3 regions of the Cobetia sp. 29-18-1 genome follow, and region 3 is predicted to be linked to each of the others. Evidence: predicted binding sites of a transcription regulator. Region 3 holds the regulator's gene; each other region holds the start of a gene.
The links. Region 3 encodes PhoB, which activates phosphate uptake and scavenging genes when phosphate is short. Its sites were predicted from a motif close to TGTCATANNNNTGTCANA; they were not measured.
Positions count from the first base shown of each region.

Region 1 (4,942 bases), on a different contig from region 3:
AGCTGTTGGAGAGCGTGACCGGGCCGAACAGCCAGCGAATCTCGGGATGACAGCGCAGATAGGCGCCCAGCCCCTGCCACAGGTAATCGAGGCTGCGCCGCCCCCAGTAGCGCGGCTGCACGAAGCTGCGCCCCAGCTCCAGACCGTCCTGCATGCGCTCGAACATCTCGGGCGTGAAGCGGAACAGGGTCGGGCTGTAGAGCCCCTTCTCGCCATGTGCCGCCATGATCTTGCGTACCTCTCCGATGCGATAGGCACCGGCGATCTCGAGATCGGCGTCATCCCACAGCACCAGATGCCGGTAGTGGGCGTCATAGCGATCGATATCGCGCCGCTCGCCGGTGCCCTCGCCGACCCGCCGGAAACTGATCTCGCGCAGTCGCCCGATCTCGCGCATCACGCTGGAGCCGGGGAAGGCATCGAACAGATAGATCTTCTTGCCGTCGCGGGTCTCACCCAGCAATTCACAGGGCGTCAGTTCCTCACGCAGCGCCTGGCGCTCCTCGGGATGGCCGATGGCCTTCTCGGTCACGAACAGGCCACGCTTGCCGCGCCCGATGCGATACAGGTGCTTGCGCAGCAGACGCGTCTTGGCGTTGGTATTGAGGGCATCACTGTCGAGGCGCTCCAGCGGAATCAGCTCGCCGATGCGCAGCTTGAGCTGCCGCTCGCGCTGGCGAAACATCTCATGCGCCAGCAGGGGTGTGCCGAAGCTGCGGTTGATCGACGACAGCGCATAGAAGAGCGTCGAGTTGCGCCCGCTGACGTGGATAGGCAGCACCGGCGCGTTGGTCTTGCGCGCGAAATGCAGGAAACCCGACAGCCACTTGCCATCGCGTGGCCCGGTCGGGCCTGCACGCGAGACCTCGCCGGCCGGGAAGATGATCACGGCCTCTTCATTCATCAGCGCATCGCAGATCTGACCACTGCTCTTGCGATAGCCACGGCGACTGAGGTTGTCCAGCGGCAGCAGCAAGGGTGCCAGCGGCTCGACCTTCATCAGGATGTCATTGGCGACGATCTTGACGTCGCGGCGCACTTCGCCGACCAGCTTGAGCAGCGCGAGGCCATCCAGTGACCCCAGCGGATGGTTGGCGACGATGACGACACGCCCGTAGGCCGGAATGTTCTCGCGCTCCCGCGAGGACACCGAGTAGCCGAAGGAGAAGTGATCGAGCACGCGGTCAATGAAGTCGAAACCGCGCTGGTCCGAGTTCTCGCCGAGGAAGGCATTGATCTCGCCCTCGTGCACCAGGCGCCGCAGCATGGCCAGAGCTGGCCGCCGGATCAGCGGGTGACGCTTGGCAAAGGCAGGATACTTGGCAGCGATGACGCGGGCAGTATCGATCATGCTCTCTCCTTGGCCGCACGGAGTGCGGAACGCGATGTCTGGATCATGGGGCTTGATATCACGTCAGGTTCGCGCCACTTCATGACAGATGCGTCACAGTCCCCGTACAGTGAGATGACAGTCGCCCACGTGATCCGCGGCCGATGCGCCCCGGCACGGAGATCATCCGCGTACGAACAGGCAGCGCGACTGCCACGCCAAGGAGAGAGCGAATGTTTGCGATAGCCGTCGAGAATGAATCACTGGTCTGGCAGGAAACCGAGGCCCCGCACGGGATCGCCTCGGATGAGGTGCGTATCGAGGTGGCCTGGGCCGGCGTCAACCGCGCCGACCTGATGCAGCGCGCCGGCCAATATCCACCACCCGAAGGTGCCAGTCAGATCCTGGGACTGGAGGTCAGTGGCACCATTCGCGAGGTCGGCCGCCACGTCGAGCGCTTCAAGGTCGGTGATCCGGTCTGTGCACTGCTGTCCGGTGGCGGCTATGCCGAGGAAGTGGTCGTCAACGCCCTGCAGGTGCTGCCGGTGCCGGAGGGCTATAGCCTGCGAGACGCCGCCGCGCTGCCGGAGATGTTCGCCACCGCCTGGCTGAACCTGTTCATCGAGGGCAACCTCAAGCACAAGGAGCGCGTGCTGCTGCATGCCGGTGCCAGCGGCATCGGTACCACCGCCATCCAGCTGTGCGGGCTGTTCGGGCATCCGTGCTTCGTGACCGTCGGCAGCCAGGAAAAGCTGGAGACCTGCCTGCGCCTCGGCGCGGATGCCGGCTGGAATCGCCACGATGGCAGCTTCGTGGAGGCCGTGAACGACTGGGGCGGCGCCGACATGATTCTCGACCCGGTGGGCGGCGGCTATCTGGCCGACAATCAGCAGGTGCTGAAACAGGATGGCCGCATGGTATTGATCGGCCTGATGGGCGGGCGCATGGATGAGCTGGATCTGGGTCGCATGCTGATGAAGCGTCAGCGCCTGATCGGCTCGACCCTGCGGTCGCGCTCCCCCGATGGCAAGGGCATGGTGCTGGATGCGCTCTACGTGCATGTGTGGCCGCGCCTGGCGCGGGGTGAGCTGCGCCCGCATATCGACAAGAGCTGGCCGATCCAGGAAGCCGATGCCGCGCATGCCTATGTGCAGGACAACGCCAGCACCGGCAAGGTGTTGCTGGCGGTGACGGGCGCCTGAGCCTCGTCATGGCGCTGATGACATCAGCAGCATGAAAAAAACGGCAGCATGAAAAAGCGGCAGCCCACTGGGCTGCCGCTTTTTTGGCTTTATTGGCGCTATCTCGTGCTCACTGCTCCGCCTGACAACATCTGACCTGACAACACCCGGCCTGACAGCAGTGTCGCTCATGCCGCCAGGCGTAGACCCCGAGGCACCTGGCAGAGGCTTATTCGCTACGCCCGATCGACTGGGCTTTCTGCCAGGTGAGTTGCAGCAGACGGGCGTCATCTCCGGCGCGATGGCGCTGGATGCCACCCTCGGCGATCACCGCTTCCTTGAGCTCCGCCCAGCAATTCAGCTGCTCCTCATCGAGCAGCCGTCTGAGCGCCTCGAGACGAAAGCGCGGCAGCATGCCGGCATGATAGAACAGCAGCGAGAGCCAGGTATTGTCGTAGCCCCAGCTGTCGCTGTAGGCGATTCCGGCCTCACCCAGCTCATCATTGACCCACTGCGCCACCTCACGCACTGGCCGCCCTTCGCGTGCCAGCCGTGCCCGTGAGATGCCGTGCAACAGCTCCGCCTTCGGGTCCCAATGCACCCACTCATCAAGAGGCTGTATCAGGAAGGCGCAACTGCTGCCGTCGGCACGCGCCAGCCCGATCTCGATCGGATAGCTACCACGGCCAAAGCCGGAGGCTTCAATATCGAGCAGAATAGGCAGCGTCACACGAATCTCCCAAGGTATCTCAGGCAGACAGGGCCCGGGCGAGAAGAGGTTGAATGTCCTCAGGTTACGGGAATTGCCCCCTGCTTGGCGAGTCCTGAGCGCGACGCTGTCAACGCAGGCATCAGGTCGATCTGCTCCATCACGCTGGCATCACGTTCAAGAGACGCGCGCGGGAGGGCCAGAGACGACAACGCCCTCACGAAGAGGGCGTTGTCAGTGGCAGCGAGGGCAGCACATCAGCTGGTACATCAGTTCAGTACATCAGCTCAGTGCAGGTCTGCCTCACCACCCGTGCGGGCGTGGGCTTCCCACTGCTCGGCCTTGTGCGGGCAGACCGCCAGACCGAGGGAGCCTTCACGATAGGCACGCGCCAGGCGCTGGGCCGCGAGAGCATGGCGGCACTCGGCGGCACGTGCGTACCAGGTCACGGCCTTGGCCGGATCGCTCTGATACTGGGCACAGCCATACTCATAGATACGCGCCGCCTGATACTGGGCATGCACGTCGCCGGCCTGCGCGGCCTTGATGACGAAACGCGCGCCCTTGGCCTTTTCCTGAGCGGAGTTGCCGCGCTGGAACAGCATGTGCCCGTACAATGACAACGCACCGGTGTGACCGGCATTGGCGCAGTGATTGAACAGACGCATGGTCAGACGATGCTTCTGCTGAGAGCCGGACAGCCAGGAGGCGTGGAACAGACGCTCCGCCAGGCGGTATTTCAGTCCAGTCATCAGGGTTGGGGCCTGCGGCATGACGAGTAACCTTGATACAGAATAAGAGGGGTGACGCCGTGTCCTGGCCCGATCCTGAGCCCGCGACGCTATTCTCCTTGCCAACACTGTCAGTTTGCCCTTGCGGGCGGCCTAGAAAGACTGCTCCCCTGACAGCGGGGCGCCAAGCATACTCGCGCAATCGGGGGGACTCAAGCCCGCCTTGTGGGTTTTTGTTACGCTGCTAATATGTGCGCCATCCTTGGGGTAAAGTACGCGCGCGAACCGCGCGCCACGCGCGTGCTGGAAGCACTCGTCCTGCCCGCAATATTGACACCTACCCGATAGGGGAATCCTGCATGCAACGTAGAGCTCTTGGCCGTACTGGCATCGACGTCAGTCTGCTATGCCTTGGCACCATGACCTTCGGCGAGCAGAACAGCGAAGCCGATGCCCACCAGCAGCTGGACCGCGCGCTCGACGCTGGCATCGATTTCATCGATACCGCCGAGATGTACCCGGTGCCCCCGAATGGCGAGACCCAGGGCCGTACCGAGGAATACGTCGGCAGCTGGCTGGCGGCACGCGGCAATCGTGATCAGGTCAAGATCGCCACCAAGGTCACCGGCCCGGGCATGGATTACCTGCGCGGTGGTTCGCGCCTGACGCGTGAGCAGATCATCGCCGCCTGTGACGACAACCTGCGTCGCCTGGGCACCGATTACATCGACCTCTATCAGCTGCATTGGCCGGACCGCAAGACCAACTTCTTCGGCAAGCTGGGCTACCAGCCGACCGAAGAGGAAGACATGACGCCGCTGGAAGAAAGCCTGTCGGCACTCGGCGAGCTGGTCACCGCCGGCAAGATTCGCGCCGTCGGCCTGTCCAACGAGACGCCGTGGGGCGTGATGCAGTGCCTGAATCTGGCCGAGCGCCTGAACCTGCCGCGCGTGGCCAGCGTCCAGAACCCGTACAACCTGGTCAACCGCAG
Region 1 is NZ_JARWKS010000025.1:4,206-9,147, reverse strand. It holds gene QD208_RS15820 (lysophospholipid acyltransferase family protein) at 1-1,351, opposite strand, end outside; gene QD208_RS15815 (NAD(P)H-quinone oxidoreductase) at 1,564-2,532, shown strand; gene QD208_RS15810 (hypothetical protein) at 2,741-3,247, opposite strand; gene QD208_RS15805 (sel1 repeat family protein) at 3,508-3,993, opposite strand; gene QD208_RS15800 (NADP(H)-dependent aldo-keto reductase) at 4,311-4,942, shown strand, end outside.
Region 1: QD208_RS15815 (NAD(P)H-quinone oxidoreductase) is a predicted target of PhoB. The motif match lies at 1,432-1,449, and genes of this name have one in related genera.

Region 2 (4,942 bases), on a different contig from region 3:
CACGCCACTCCGTCTTCAGGGTGCTGAAGGCGGGATATAGCAACAGGATGCCCAGCGGAATCTGGAACCAGGTGTAGATGACGATCAGGCCGGTGCGCGAGTAGAGATTGAAGTCCTCGAGCAGACCGAAGCGCTCCAGCATCAGGGTCAGCATGCCGTTGGCGCCCATCAGGATGATGAAGGCGAAGGCCAGCGGGACACCGGCGAAGTTGCTGGTCATGTTGGTGAAGGCGATCATCATGCGCGTCAGGCGCGGGCCGCAGCGGTGCATGCTGTGACAGGTCACGGCGGCGATCGCCAGCCCCAGCACGCTGGACATGAAGGAGATCTCGAGACTGCGCCAGATGGCCTGGCGGAAGAAGGCCGAGGAGGCGATCTCGTGAAAGTTGGCCAGCCCCCAGCCAGTAGGGGTCTTGAAGGCGCTGATCATCACCCACACCAGCGGCGCGATCTGGAAGGCGCCGAAGATCAGCGCAAACGGCAGCAGCCACATGACGGGGCTGGTCAGGCGGCGCTTCAAGGCGGCAGACATCACTTGAGGCCTCGCGTGGCAGAATGACTCGCCAGCAGCGATGGATTGCTCGCCTTGCTGTGCTCGAGCCCCAGCAGTGTGGCCAGGGTGCCGCAGAGCTCGCGTTGCTTGAGGTCCGTCGCGGCGCCGTTGGCGAAGGCGCTGCCGAAGGTCCACAGCGGCACGCGACGCTCCTCTTCCAGCAGGCCGGAGTGAGAGCGGTCGGCATTCATGCCGTGATCGGCGGTGACCATCACCTGATAGCCGGCCTCCAGCCATGCCGGCAGGTAGTCGGCCAGGGCGACGTCGGCATGCCGTGCGGCATTGCGATACTGCGGTGTGTCGCCGCCATGACGATGGCCGGCATCGTCGATGTTCATGCTATGCACCAGCAGGAAATCCGGGTCGTGACGCAGGCGCAGCATTTCGGCGTCACTGAACAGATGGTCATCCGGATAATGGTCCTGCCAGTAGAAGATGCCCGCCTGGATGGCGGATTCCGGATTGTCGAGCCAGCGATGACGGGCCGGCACGAAGGGGGCCGCGACATAGAGTTCACTGACCCAATGATAGGCGGCGGCAGCCGTGCGCTTGCCCTGCTGGCTGGCAAGGTCGAACAGGCTGATGCCGCGTGAGCGACGCACGATACCGTTGTTGACGATACCTGAGTCGACAGGCAGGTCGCCGGTCAGCAGGCATTCATAGAGCGGGCGCGACATGGCCGGCAGCTCGCAGTCCAGTGATTGATACTGGCCACGGCCGGCCTCGACCAGGGCACTCAGATAGCCCATGGCATGATGACCCACGGCATGGTTGAGGCCGTCGAGCACGACAAGAATGACACGCTGAGACATGGTGACTCCGTGAAGCTCAAGACGGCACCGCAAAGGCGATGCCGTCTGTCAGGATGGTGCGCGCTCTGCTCGCGTGAAGCAGAGGCCGGGGATCACTGCTGGTGGATCAGTACCTGGGACTGCCACTGACGCGGCAGCTGTTTGGCACTGGCTTCCCAACCCGCGAAGTCCTGGACCGGACGAGCATTGGCGTACTGCTCGTTGGGCAGCAGCTTGGCGGCGATATCCTCGGGCAGGGTGAGGTGCTCGGCGCGGATCGGACGGGCATAGCCCTTGGCCAGATTCAGCTGACCGGCATCGGAGAGGATGTACTCTCGGGCCAGCTTGGCGGCATTCGGGTGCGCGGCATGCTTGTTGATGATAGTGGCGTAGCCGGAGGTGACGGAGGCATCAGACGGAATGACGACCTCGAAGGTGTCGCGGTTGATCTGATCGCGATAGTTCAGGGCATTGAAGTCCCACAGCAGGGCGACTTCGACTTCGCCTTTCTCCAGGTTGGCGATGCTCGGCTCTGCCAGTGACAGACGGCCCTGGCGCGCCAGTTCCGCGAAGACTTCCAGGCCCGGTGTCAGGTCGGATTCCTTGCCGCCATTGGCGAAGGCAGCGGCCAGAATGGCGTTGTTGGCCTGTGAGGCCTTGCCCACCGCGCCGACGGACACCTTGTAATCACCCTCGGCGAGGTCGGCGAAGGAGGTCGGGCGCTCATCTTCACTGACCAGTGTCTTGTTGATCATGAAGGAAATGGTGCCGGTGTAGCCCAGTACCCAGTGGCCATCCTTGTCCCTGGCCCACTCCGGGATCTGCTCCCAGGTGGTGGTCTTGTAGGCCTGGGTCACGCCTTGCTGCACCGCGATCGGACCGAAGGCGAAGCCCACGTCACCGATATCGGCGGTGGCGTTCTCACCCTCGGCCTTGAACTTGGCGACTTCCTCGGCGGAGCTCATGTCGGTATCGCTATGCGCGATGGAATACTTCGACTCGAGGTCTGCCCAGGTGTCCTTCCAGTTGGCCCAACTGTCCGGCATGCCGACGCTATCGACACGGCCTTCGGACTGAGCGGCCTCGAGAAGGTCAGCCGGCATGTCGGCGGCACTGACGGAGGCACTGCCCAACAGGGCGGCCATGCAGGTGGAAACCAGCAGGCCGGTGGAGCGGGATGAGGTAGTGGCAATCGACTTCAAGGAGATTTCCCCAGTAGGTGATGAACAATCGCTGCGCTGAAGGTACGGCGTGACGGGCATCAGGCACTCTGTCGACACGCTGAGAGCACGTCCGGGTGCTCAGGTCATTGCTCAGGCCAGTTCCAGATCATTGACCAGACCAGTGCTCTGCCAAGTGCTCAGGCAAGTGCCGAGACAGCCGAGACTGTGTGGTCTAGTTCAGTTCGAAAGGCACGATCGACTCTAGCGCTCGCCTGTGACAGTTGCGTGTCGTCAACATGTCGTTGTCATGGCATGGGATGGCGGCTCTGTCTCTGCCTTCTTCATACCTTCTTCGTGCCTTGCCGCGGGCCCCGGTCCTCGCTATCTTCCAGAGCCATAAGTGTGCAAAGCATGGGCGTACAAGGCATGAGCCAGCGTGTGATGACTGGCCTGTCGTGGCAGCCAGACCTGCGCTGTCACCGAGTTGTCACGCCAATGCCACTATTCTCCTCATGCGTGTCTCGACAAGCGTGTCTTGAAAAGTCGCACTGAGCTTTGCGGGGTATCTGAACTAGACCACAGAAATCGTTTCGCTCTGACCCTTTCCATCCTGGACGCCCTGGATGTCATGCAAGTGACTCGCCAGAAATTACTGTCTTTCGTTATCTTTCAGGAACTTCGCATGCCTTCATCTTCGCTTGAGCCCCAGAGTGACGCCGCTTCATCGGCAACTTCTGACACGGATGTCCCCGTGGCAGGGCTCAAGGGCAAGCTGCTGAACCATCTTGAGGCAGCGCCGTTACGCGCTTCACAGCGCCTGCCCTCCGAGCGCGAGATGATCGAACGCTTTGCCACGACGCGGGTCACCCTGCGCGATACCTTGCTGCAGCTGGAGGCGGAGGGGCGTATCTATCGCGAGAATCGGCGGGGCTGGTTCGTCTCGCCGCCACGACTGCGCTATGACTTGCTGGCGTGCCTGCCATTTCGCGACATGGTCGAGTCACAGCAGCGGGTGGCCAGCACCGAGGTACTGGCGGCAGGAGAAGTCGCCGCCAACGCGGTGATCGCTCGGCGGCTGGGGATTGCGGAGGGCTCAGTGGTCTATCGGATCACTCGCGTGCGGCGTATCGATGAGCGGCGCGTGCTGCATGTCTGCCATCACCTGCGACGTGACTGCTTCCCGGGCATCCTCGATTTCGACCTCGCTGCCCACTCCCTGACCGACCTCTACCGGCACGAATACGCCATCCGTGTCAGTCGCGTCAGCTTCGAGCTGGCCTCCACGGTGTTCGACGCTGAGGCCGCCGCTGCGCTGAACGCCGCGCAGGGCAGCCCCGCGCAGCGCATCACCCGCATCAACTTTGATCAGAATGGTCGCGCGGTGGACTGCGATGATGAACACTGGCGCCACGATGCCATCGAATTGACGCTGAGTGCCGCACCACAGGGCTAGTCGGCAAGTTCGTGGCGAAGCCTGAATGCCTGGCAAGCCGCTGGTGGCCTAGACGAAAACGCCCGCACATCCTCTTGTTTAGTGGAGGGCGTGCGGGCGTTTCTTGTGCGATGGGCAGGGTTCGAGCGCGGTTGAGACCCGATCGATCGGTATCAGCGCATCAGCAGGCTTTCATCGACTTCGCGGAAGTGATGGGCGCTTTTCATCAGGGCGAGGGCTGTGAGGGCTTCGACGCCATAGACGCGGGTGGTGATGGCGTGGCGGGTGGCGACATGATCCAGCAGCAAGGCGAAGTCGCCATCGCCGGAGGCGAGGATGATCTCATCGACCTCGGGGGCGGCTTCCATCACGTCGATGGTGATGCCGACATCCCAGTCGCCCTTGGCCGAGCCGTCGCCGCGCTGGATGAAGGGCTTGAGTTTGACCTCAAAGCCTATCTCGCGCAGGCGCTGCTGGAATTGCTGCTGCTTGGGGTCGCCACGGTCGATCGCATAGGCGTAGGCATGTTGAATCGAGCCGAGGCGCTCGAGCTCTGCCCACAGGCGACGATAATCGAACTGCCGACCGAAGGTGTCGCGGGTGGTGTAGTAGATGTTCTGCACATCAATGAAGACGGCCAGGCGTGTGCGTGCCCCATCCGCGTCGCGAGTGCCATGCACGCTTTGCTGGCGGGAGTCGAGAGCGCTGTCGCGCGAAGAGGATGCTGGCATGGGCGTCGCCGTGGCGGGAGGAGCAAGGGCAGGCAAGAGGTGATTTTCCTCTCCCCAGAAAGAAGCCGGCCGCTACCTGATGATGCAGGGCAGCGGCTGGAGATCTAGCGATGAACAACGCTGTTACCGGTCAGTGACTCGATGGCAGACGCCAGTTGAGCAAGGCGAGCAGCGCGTTCGGGCACCAAGGCTTGATGGGCAAGCCTCAGCTCTTGGCAGCAGGGTTTGACGGCTTGGTCGGCTTGACGCCAATGACCTGGCCGCTGACACCG
Region 2 is NZ_JARWKS010000003.1:157,416-162,357, forward strand. It holds gene QD208_RS03690 (ABC transporter permease subunit) at 1-532, opposite strand, end outside; gene QD208_RS03695 (alkaline phosphatase family protein) at 532-1,365, opposite strand; gene QD208_RS03700 (extracellular solute-binding protein) at 1,458-2,546, opposite strand; gene QD208_RS03705 (UTRA domain-containing protein) at 3,190-3,960, shown strand; gene QD208_RS03710 (NYN domain-containing protein) at 4,113-4,670, opposite strand; gene QD208_RS03715 (hypothetical protein) at 4,876-4,942, opposite strand, start outside.
Region 2: QD208_RS03705 (UTRA domain-containing protein) is a predicted target of PhoB. The motif match lies at 2,982-2,999, and genes of this name have one in related genera.

Region 3 (4,942 bases):
GGGAGCGCGAACGGTGTCAGGCGGCCGACAGCTGCGCCGCGCAGGCGGGAGTGCTAGGGTGTGGCTCCGGCCAGCCCGCTGGCTGGCCGGTTCTTTTGAGATGACGAGGACGTCGCATGATTGATGCCGTATCGGCGCTGGTCCGCGGGACCCGCATGGTCTATACCCCCGGGCTGCGCCGCTTCGTATTCGTACCGCTGGCGATCAACCTGGTGCTCTACAGCATCACGCTGTGGGTGTTGTTCAACCAGTTCGGTGGCTGGATCGATTACTGGATGCTCAAGGTACCGGCGTGGCTGGAGTGGCTCAGCTGGTTGATCTGGCCGGTGCTGGTGGTGAGTCTGTTGCTGGTGGTGTTCTTCACCTTCAGCCTGGTGACCAACCTGATCGCCGCGCCCTTCTACGGCATTCTGGCCGAGAAGGTCGAGCATCGTCTGGATGGCACCCTGATCGATGATGACCGCGGCCTGATGAAGATCGGCGTCGATTCGCTGGGACGTGAAATGGCCAAGCTGGGCTACTTCATCCCGCGCATGATCGCGCTGTTCATCATCGGCTTCATCCCGGGCCTGAACCTGCTCTCGCCGCTGTTGTGGGGACTGTTCTCGGCCTGGAGCATGTCGATCCAGTACCTCGACTACCCGATGGACAACCATCAGGTCAGCTTCGGTGACATGAAGCAGCGCCTCAAGGCGCGCTGGTGGCCCTCACTGACCTTCGGCGCCGCGGTGTTCGTCATGACGCTGGTGCCGCTGGCCAATCTGCTGTTCATCCCGGGCGCCGTCGCCGGGGCGGTACTGATGTGGCAGAGCCACTACCGTCAGTTGCCGGCACCGCGTCGTTGAGACAGCCTGTCGCTGAAATAGCCGCAGCGTCGTCTGATTGACCAAACGAAACGCCCCGCAGTCGCCTCCTTTCGAGGTGGCTGCGGGGCGTTCTGCGTTGGGCTGGCGTCCGGGTCAGATCATCACTGAGTCAGCCCATCACTGGGCTAGCGCACTGCTGGCCTGGGGAGCGCTTGCCTGACAGGCGCGCTCGTCGGGGAAGTGACAGCGGAAGCGCGCACCCTCGCCGGGGTGGCTGTCGATCTCCAGATGGCCCTGATGGCGAATCAGCACATGCTTGACGATGGCAAGCCCGAGGCCGGTGCCTCCCGTGGCGGTGCTGCGGCCCTTGTCGATGCGGTAGAAGCGCTCGGTCAGGCGCGGCAGGTGCACCGGGTCGATGCCATCCCCATCATCTTCCACCTCGACCAGCAGGCCCGGGTCATCCGCCTTCCAGCGCAGGGTGATATGGCAGTCTTCGGGGGTGTAGCGCACCGCATTGAAGACCAGATTCGAGATCGCGCTGCGCAGTTCCTGCTCCTCACCGCGCAGTGACAGGCTGGCATCGGCCTCGATGGAGAAGGTGTGGCGCCCCTGGGACAGGCCTTCGGCGTCGTCGCGGATATGGCCGAGCAGGGCGCTCATGTCGATGCAGCGACCGTTGTCGGACAGTTCGTCGGTTTCCAGGCGTGACAGGGTCAGCAGGTCCTCGACCAGGTGCTGCATGCGGTCGGTCTGGCTCTGCATCTGGCCCAGTCCACGCTGCCAGCGAGGTGGCAGGTCATCGGCGTAATCGGAGTAGGTCTCGAGATAGCCGGCCAGCACCGTCAGCGGCGTGCGCAGCTCATGGGAGACATTGGCCACGAAGTCGCGGCGCATCTCTTCCAGACGATAGAGGCGGGTGACGTCACGCAGCATGACCAGACGCTCGTTGTCACCGAACAGGGTGATGGAGATCTGCAGCGTCAGGTTGTCAGACAGCGGCGACTGGAGCGTCAGCGGCTCGCGGTAGGCCAGCCGATTGAAGTAGTCGATGAAGACGGGGTCACGCAGATAATTGGTGATGTGCTGGCCACGGTCGTGGCTGGCCTTGAGACCGACCAGCTGCTCGGCAGCGCTGTTCCACCATTCCATGTCACCGTGGTTGTCCAGCATCACCAGGCCGTCGCGCATGGCCTCGGAGGATTCCTGGATACGGTTGAGGATGCTGCGCAGTCGCTCCTGAGCCTGACGCTGGCCCTTCTGGTAGCGGTAGAGACGATCGAGCAGGTCTCCCCAGACGCCATCGCCGGGCGGCGGCTCTTCATGGGGATTGGTGATCAGCCAGGTGTAGAGGCTCTTCAAGTGCTTGAGATGGACGAACAGATACAGCGAAAGGCCCAGCGCCAGGCCCCAGCCCAGATGGCCCAGCAGGCCACCGATAAGGCCGAAGCCACCGGCAAGGTAGCCGAGGCGCCATAGCTCGTTGGTCCAATAGCGCATGAATCCCTCAGGCCTGAGCGCTGAAGCGGTAACCGGTGCCGCGGACGGTCTGGATCAGATGCTGATGGCCTGTGCCCAGCGCCTTGCGCAGGCGACGGATGTGCACGTCCACGGTGCGCTCCTCGACATAGACGTTGCCGCCCCATACCTGATCGAGCAGCTGGCTGCGCGTGTAGGCACGCTCCTGATGCGTCATGAAGAACTGCAGCAGGCGATATTCGGTCGGGCCGACATCCAGCGAGTTGCCGTGGGCGGTGACGCGGTGGCTGGCCGGGTCGAGCATCAGGCCTTCGACTTCCACCGCCTCCTCGACTCCCTTGGGAGTGGTGCGACGCAGCACGGCCTTGAGACGGGCGACCAGCTCGCGCGGCGAGAAGGGCTTGGTGATGTAGTCGTCGGCACCGGCTTCCAGGCCTTGAATCTTGTTGTCTTCCTCGCCCTTGGCGGTCAACAGGATGATCGGCAGCTCCGAGGTGGTCTCGTCACGCTTGAGACGCCGCGCGAGCTCCAGGCCACTGGTGCCCGGCATCATCCAGTCCAGCAACAGCAGATCGGGCTTTTCATCGACGACGATGGCGTGGGCGTCCTGGGCATTGTCTGCCTCCAGCACGCGGTAATCCGCCATTTCGAGGGCAACGGCGATCATCTCGCGAATCGAGGATTCATCGTCGACAATCAGTACGGTCTTGGAGCTCATCGCTAGATCCCATGCAGCAGTCGGCGCACGCGCCAGAATGACAAGTCGATGACGATTACAACCCGCTTATATGACAACGAGATGACAACTGCCAGCATGGCAGCTTGCACGCAAGCCTGCCAGCCACCTTGGAGGCGCGGCAGGCAGGCATGATCCGTGGGCTGGGAAGCAACAGAGGGCAGGGGTCGCTTTAATTTAAATAATACTAATGTTTATGCAGGAGTCAGCTCATCGGCCAGGTCGCAAGGGCGATACCGGCGAAGATCAGCAGCCCCGTCCAATGATTGTTGAGGAACGCCTGGAAGCAGGGCGCACGCTCACGCTCACGGATCAGACGTTGCTGCCAGACGAAGGTGACGGCGGCGGCAGCCAGCCCCAGCCAGTAGAAGATGCCCAGCGCCAGGTGCAGGCCGATGCCGATCAACATCACCAGCATGCCCAGCTGCAACAGGCCGATCATCAGCTTGTCGGCACGCCCGAACAGCACGGCGGTGGACTTGATGCCTACCTTGAGGTCGTCATTGCGATCGACCATCGCGTAGGCGGTGTCGTAGGCCACCGTCCACATCAGGTTGGCCGCGAACAGCCACCAGCCGTAGGTCGGTACCTCCTCCAGCGTCGCGGCGAAGGCCATCGGAATCGCCCAGCCGAAGGCGGCGCCCAGCACCACCTGGGGCAGATGATGGAAGCGCTTCATGAACGGATAGCTGGCCGCCAGCAGTACGGCGACGATCGACAGCAGCACCGTGGTCAGGTTGGTGAAGCACACCAGCACGAAGGCGGCCGCGACCAGCCCCCCGAACAGCGTCAGCGCCTCGCGCTCCGAAATGCGACCCGAGGTCAGCGGCCGGTCACGCGTGCGCTCGACATGCTTGTCCCAATGGCGGTCGGCGTAGTCGTTGATGACGCAGCCGGCGGCGCGCATCAGATAGACCCCGGCGATGAAGATCAGCAGGGTCGTGCGCTCGGGAATGCCATCTGCCGCCAGCCACAGTGCCCACAGGGTCGGCCACATCAGCAGCCAGGTGCCGATGGGGCGGTCCAGCCGTGTCAGGGCGAGGTAGTCGGCCAGTCTGGAAGGACGCGAAGCGGCGGAAGTGGATGACGCGGTCATCGGGGCTCCTGGGCGGGTGGTAGTGGGCAAGGGAAGAGAGGGAAACGAGGCCAGTCGGGCGCAAGGCTCAGGCCAGCTGCAGCGCGTGCTGGAAGGCCGGCGTGAAGCCCTCCTGCACCAGCACCTTGAAGCGACCATGCGAGAACATCGAGCGGCGCATCCACAGGCTGGTGGTGCGGGCCAGCGGCCTGGGGCTCGAAAGCACCAGCGGGGCGCGGCTGACATCGATGGCGCTGCGGGTCAGGTCGGGCTGGCGAAACAGCCAATGGCCCAGCGAGCGCTCGCCCAGCGTCGAGAGGCGATGACCGTGGGCCAGGTCCAGCGCCGCCAGCGAGCGTGCGATCACCCATGGCGTATCGCCATGACAGAGCGCCACTTCGCGCCGCCAGACATGCCGGCGTGGGCCGATGCCCAGCAGGCGTGCCTCATCCAGCCGCGCGGGGCCGGTGTCCTGCAGCAGCAGGCGCACGCGCAGGCCCTGGATTGGCTGGCCATCGCGTTCATCCTGCTGCTGCATGGCGCTGGCAAGACGCTGGGTCAGCGAGTCCGTCGAGGAGAGCCACGCCCACCAGCCGGCCGGCATGACACCTTGCAGCGCGGCAGCCGGCTGCCAATGACGGCGCACCGCCGCCGAAGCAGCGGGTGCGGCGCGCGTGGGCAAAGGCCAGCGAGGCGCAGGCTGGCACAGGGGCTCGGTTGACGAATGAGGCGCCTCACAGGTGGAGGTCTGTGGCGTGAGCGCTGCGCGATGAGGCTCGCCTGCTGGGCATCGGACCACGGTGAATTCCCTGTCAGGATGACGAAATGGCGAGTCTAGCATGGCCG
Region 3 is NZ_JARWKS010000009.1:19,029-23,970, reverse strand. It holds gene cysZ (sulfate transporter CysZ) at 117-845, shown strand; gene phoR (phosphate regulon sensor histidine kinase PhoR) at 984-2,306, opposite strand; gene phoB (phosphate regulon transcriptional regulator PhoB) at 2,314-3,003, opposite strand; gene ubiA (4-hydroxybenzoate octaprenyltransferase) at 3,227-4,117, opposite strand; gene QD208_RS08785 (chorismate lyase) at 4,185-4,742, opposite strand.